2 linked regions of the Sporocytophaga myxococcoides genome follow. Each later gene encodes a partner of the first gene's protein in a complex. Links are inferred from orthologs where the notes say so. Each region holds a gene or a part of one and is shown in the gene's direction. Other genes may lie near its edges.

Region 1 (3,015 bases):
GATCCGAAACCCTACGCCTGATTATGTAGATGAATCGTTTGCATTGTCTAATCGCCCAACGCCTGTCCTTAGAAGTCTTGCCGCAATGCTTGGACATGGAAGATTGTCCGGAACCGGTTATATATCCATTTTACCTGTAGACCAGGATATAGAACATACAGCTGGAGCTTCATTTGCTCCTAATCCAATTTATTTTGATCCGGAGAATATTATTAAACTAGCAATTGAAGGGGGCTCCAACGCCATAGCAAGTACTTTCGGGACGTTAGCCATCAATGCCAGAAAATACGCCCATAAAATTCCTTTTATAGTAAAAATCAATCACAACGAACTACTTACTTACCCGAATAAATACAATCAGATTATGTTCGGGAAAGTAAAAGAAGCATGGAATCTTGGAGCAGTTGCGGTAGGAGCTACCATATATTTCGGATCTGAAGAAAGTAATAGACAGTTAATTGAAGTTTCCGAAGCCTTTGAACATGCACATGAACTCGGAATGGCGACCATATTATGGTGCTATACTAGAAACAATTCTTTCAAAAAGGACGGTGTTGACTATCACAATTCAACAGATATGAGCAGTCAGGCAAACCATATAGGAGTGACCATACAGGCTGACCTTATCAAACAAAAGTTACCAGAGACCAATGGAGGCTTTAAGGCACTTAATTTCGGAAAATACGACGAAAAAATGTACACTGACCTTTCATCAAACCATCCTATTGACCTTACCAGATATATGGTAGCTAATTGTTATTCAGGCAAAATAGGTTTGATCAATTCAGGAGGAGAATCAAAAGGTGATAATGATCTAAAAGAAGCTGTAAAAACAGCAATCATTAATAAAAGAGCCGGGGGGGTTGGACTTATTTTAGGCAGAAAAGCCTTTCAAAAACCATTTTCTCAAGGAGTGGAACTTTTAAATGCGGTTCAGGATGTCTACCTGACCAAAGAAATAGACTTAGCTTAAGAATTATAATTAACAGTGAAAATAAACAAACTAAACGAATAAGGGGATGACTTGGTTTAAAAGAACAGAAAAGGGAATTCAAACACCTACAGAACTGAAAAAGGAAGTTCCTGATGGGCTTTGGTATCAGTGTCCCGAATGCAAAAAAGTCATGCAGACCAGTGCTCATGTACTTAATTCCTATACTTGTATTGAGTGTAATTATCACGCCAGAATAGGCTCCAAAGAATACTTCGAACTGATTTTTGATGATAATCAATTTACTGAATTAGATCCTACTCTTAGCTCTTCTGACCCATTGGAGTTTACAGACAGCCAGGCTTACCCAGACAGGATTAAAGCTTCACAAAAAAAATCAGGCCTTAAAGATGCTGTAAGGTCTGCTGTAGGAAAAATGAATGGAATTGAAATTGTTATTTCCTGCATGGATTTTAAGTTCATTGGTGGTTCAATGGGGTCTGTGGTAGGTGAAAAAATTTCAAGAGCTATCGATTATTCAAGAAAGCATAAAATCCCATTTTTAATGATCAGTAAATCTGGGGGAGCCAGAATGATGGAAGCCGGATTTTCACTTATGCAAATGGCTAAAACTTCGGCTAAACTTGCACTTCTTGACAGAGAAAAAATTCCTTACATTTCATTAATGACAGATCCAACGACCGGAGGGGTAACTGCTTCTTATGCAATGCTTGGTGATTTCAATATATCTGAACCCGGAGCTTTGATTGGGTTTGCCGGACCGAGGGTAATCAGGGAAACTATTGGAAAAGACCTTCCTGAAGGCTTTCAATCTGCGGAATTCTTATTGGAACATGGATTCCTTGATTTTCTTGTTGACAGAAAAGAACTTAAATCAAAATTAACTGATCTCCTGATCATTCTTAAAGGTAAAGTTACCGAAGTACCGCAGGAAAATATTAAAGCATAGTTATTAAATAAAAAGCCCCCGACATGTCAGGGGCTTTTTATTTATATTTTAAATCCTTCAAATAAAGAAGAAGAATTCATCTGAATTACAATTTAGCATTGACATTGATTGCATTCAAATCTTCAAATGACTGCTTCAATCTAGCTACAAGAGTTTTCTCACCCTCTCTTAACCAAACTCTCGGATCGTAGAATTTCTTGTTAGGCTGATCTTCCCCTTTAGGGTTACCGATCTGGCCTTGAAGATATCCTTCATTCTTCTTGTAGTAGTTTTTCACTCCATCCCAATAAGCCCACTGAATATCAGTGTCGATATTCATTTTGATAGCACCATAAGAGATTGCTTCTCTGATTTGTTCCTGGCTAGATCCAGATCCACCGTGGAATACAAAGTTGATTGGTTTTTCAGCGCTCAGATTGAATTTCTTCTTAACATATTCTTGAGACTTATTAAGAATTTTTGGCTCAAGCTTAACACTACCCGGCTTATAAACACCGTGAACATTACCAAAAGCAGCTGCAATTGTAAATTTGTCACTGATTTTAATAAGTTCTTCGTAAGCGTAAGAAACTTCTTCAGGCTGAGTATAAAGTTTAGAATTATCTACATCTGAATTGTCTACTCCGTCTTCTTCTCCACCTGTTACACCAAGCTCGATTTCAAGAGTCATTCCTAGTTTAGACATTCTCTTAAGATATTCTTTGCAGATTTCTATGTTCTCTTCAAGAGGCTCTTCTGACAAGTCGATCATGTGAGATGAGAACAAAGGTTTTTTGTATGCTTTGAAAAAATCCTCACCTGCTGCAAGCATACCGTCTATCCATGGAAGAAGTTTTTTTGCTGCATGGTCAGTGTGAAGGATTACAGGAACACCATAAACCAAAGATAATTGGTGTACATGGTGAGCTGCAGAAATAGAACCTGCTATAGAAGCCTGCTGTTTGTCATTTGGAAGAGATTTTCCAGCGTAGAACTGTCCACCACCGTTTGATAACTGGATAATTACAGGAGAGTTAACTTCTTTTGCAGTTTCCAAAACAGCATTCACAGAGTTAGTTCCTACTACGTTCACTGCAGGAAGTGCAAACTGATGTTTTTTTGCTGCTTCGAAAAT
Region 2 (2,984 bases), on another replicon or contig:
CTGGTGTAGGCGGTAGCCCTATCCTTGGTGTTAATGGTAATGTTATTATCGGCCACGGAGTTTCCACACCAATTGCAATCAAAAATATGCTTAACCTGGCAGTTCAACTTACCGAAGCCGGAATAGTAGATAAAATTAAAAACGCATACAATTAAATCTTATCAGGCAGATGAGCAAATTAAGAGCTGCTATTACAGGGGTTGGAGGTTATGTTCCAGATTACATTCTAACCAATAAAGAGCTCGAAAAACTGGTTGACACCACAGACGAATGGATATTGACCAGAACAGGAATCAGGGAAAGAAGACTGCTTAAAAACCCAGGAGAAGGAACTTCTAATATTGCGATTCATGCAGTGAATGAGTTATTAAAAAAGACTAATACCAATCCTGATGAAATCGACCTATTAATTTGCTGCACTACAACGCCAGACTATGTATTTCCTGCTACTGGCAATTTACTTTGCGACATGGCAGGGTTAAAAAATGCATTCAGTTATGACCTTAATGCGGCTTGTTCAGGTTTTATTTATGGCCTGGTAACAGGAAGTCAGTTTATTGAAAGCGGAAAATTCAAAAAAGTAATCGTAGTTGGTGGAGATAAAATGTCTTCTATTATCAACTATGAAGACCGTACTACCTGCATAATTTTCGGAGATGGTGCGGGTGCTGTACTTTTAGAACCGGACACTACTGGCCACGGAGTAATGGACAGTGTATTGAAAACCGATGGTTCCGGAGCAAAATATCTATGCATGAAAGCCGGGGGAAGCAGAAAACCTGCCAGCCTGGAAACTATTGCTGCCAAAGAACATTTTGCTTACCAGGAGGGTGCCACAGTTTTCAAATTTGCTGTTACCAATATGGCAGATGTTTCTGCAGAAATTATGCGCAGAAACAACCTCACTTCAAGCGATGTTGCATGGCTTGTCTCCCACCAGGCAAACAAAAGAATCATCGATGCTACTGCAGAACGCATGGGTCTGGATGACAAAAAAGTACTCATCAATATTGACCGTTATGGCAATACTACCAATGGCACAATTCCTCTTCTTCTTTGGGATTATGAGAAAAAATTCAAGAAAGGGGACAATGTTGTAATGGCTGCATTTGGCGGAGGCTTCACTTGGGGGTCAGTATACTTGAAATGGGCATATGACCCTAAATAATACAACCCCTCAATATATTAACCAGGAAAATTTCGATATTTGAAAAAACATTTACAAGCAGAATATGAAAGCTAAAGAAATACAGGAGTTGCTGGACTTTATCGCAAGTTCAGGTCTTGCTGAGGTTAACATCGAAACAGAACAATTTAAAATTGCTGTAAAAAAATATTCAGAACCTCAGGCTCTAACAGTAACTCAGGTTCCTCAGGCTATTGCTCAACCTGTAGCTCCGGCACAGGCAACGGCTGCGCAACCAGCAGCGCAACCTAAAGTAGAAACTCCTTCTACTCCTGCAGACTCATCAAACAAAAATCTTATTACAATCAAATCACCAATGATTGGTACTTTCTACAGATCAGCTAATCCTGATTCTCCATCATTTGTGAACGTAGGTGATGAAGTAAAACAGGGTCAGACTGTTTGTATCATCGAGGCTATGAAATTATTCAATGAAATTGAATCAGAAGTTTCTGGTAAAATTGTAAAAGTTCTCGTAGAAAATGCGACTCCAGTAGAATACGATCAGCCACTATTCCTGGTAGAACCTAAATAACGAGAGTACAGCATTTTGAAAAGGGATGTCCTATCCCTTTTTTTTATGACCAAAATTTCAATTTTAATTAACCATATCTATGTTTAATAAAATATTAATAGCAAACAGAGGCGAAATTGCTATGCGTGTAATTCGCGCTTGCAAGGAAATGAAAATTAAAACTGTTGCTATATACTCAACTGCTGACAAAGACAGCTTGCACGTTCGATTTGCTGATGAAGCGGTTTGTATCGGTGCTGCACCCTCATCCAAATCATATTTAAGTATTCCCAATATCATTGCTGCTGCTGAAATTACAAATGCAGACGCTATTCATCCAGGCTATGGCTTCCTCTCTGAAAATGCTGAATTTTCAAAAATATGTGAAGACTATGGCATTAAATTTATTGGCGCCAGCGCTGCCATGATCAATGCAATGGGTGATAAGTCTTCAGCTAAAGCTACAATGAAAAAAGCTGGCGTACCTACTATCCCTGGATCTGAGGGCTTGCTGGAATCCATGGATGAAGGTATTAAACTTGCCAACAAGATAAAGTATCCTGTAATCCTTAAAGCTACAGCAGGTGGCGGTGGAAGAGGTATGCGTATTGTTCGCAATGACGCAGAATTCAAAAAAGCCTGGGTAGATGCGAAAACTGAAGCAGGTGCTGCTTTTGGTAACGACGGGCTTTATCTTGAAAAATTTATTGAAGAGCCAAGACATATAGAAATACAAATACTTGGAGACAGATACGGTAAAGCTATCCACCTTTCCGAAAGAGATTGTTCTATACAAAGAAGACATCAAAAGCTTGTAGAAGAAACACCTTCACCGGTTATCACTGAAAGACTAAGAACTAAAATGGGGGAGGCTGCTGTAAAAGGCGCCAAAGCTATTAAATATGAAGGTGCCGGAACTATTGAATTCCTTGTAGACAAAAACGGTGACTTCTATTTCATGGAAATGAATACCCGTATCCAGGTAGAGCATACTATTACTGAAGAAGTAACCGGTGTTGACCTGGTGAAAGAGCAAATTAAAGTAGCAGCTGGTGGCGCCATTCCAAATAAGAACTTTATTCCTGGAAGGTACTCAATAGAATGTCGTATCAACGCAGAAGATCCAGCTAATGGCTTCAGACCTAATCCTGGTAAAATTACAAACTTCCACCTTCCCGGCGGATATGGTGTAAGGGTTGATACTCATTGCTACAATGGATATACCATTCCTCCAAACTACGACTCAATGATCGGAAAGCTTATTGCAAGCGGTTCTACAAGAGA

Evidence for each region. Proteins that work in one complex are often made in the same cells at the same time.
Region 2: the proteins of accD (region 1) and accB are in contact, whole or in part, in a solved structure (PDB 8UXZ), measured with the Escherichia coli proteins. The link is inferred for Sporocytophaga myxococcoides from one-to-one orthologs.

Annotation. Positions count from the first base shown.
Region 1 is NZ_BBLT01000011.1:192,461-195,475, reverse strand. The notes cover bases 11-2,960. They hold accD (acetyl-CoA carboxylase, carboxyltransferase subunit beta), read left to right. Parts: upstream 11-1,019; coding sequence 1,020-1,901; downstream 1,902-2,960. Other genes in these bases: fbaA (class II fructose-bisphosphate aldolase), read right to left, coding at 1,987-2,960; MYP_RS21540 (class I fructose-bisphosphate aldolase), read left to right, coding at 11-973. Outside these bases: more of MYP_RS21540, read left to right, coding at 1-10; more of fbaA, read right to left, coding at 2,961-3,015.
Region 2 is NZ_BBLT01000004.1:87,713-90,696, forward strand. Bases 58-2,976 are described here. They hold accB (acetyl-CoA carboxylase biotin carboxyl carrier protein), read left to right. Parts: upstream 58-1,232; coding sequence 1,233-1,721; downstream 1,722-2,976. Other genes in these bases: plsX (phosphate acyltransferase PlsX), read left to right, coding at 58-155; MYP_RS10620 (beta-ketoacyl-ACP synthase III), read left to right, coding at 170-1,168; accC (acetyl-CoA carboxylase biotin carboxylase subunit), read left to right, coding at 1,801-2,976. Also shown: more of plsX, read left to right, coding at 1-57; more of accC, read left to right, coding at 2,977-2,984. UniProt on the Escherichia coli protein: This protein is a component of the acetyl coenzyme A carboxylase complex; first, biotin carboxylase catalyzes the carboxylation of the carrier protein and then the transcarboxylase transfers the carboxyl group to form malonyl-CoA.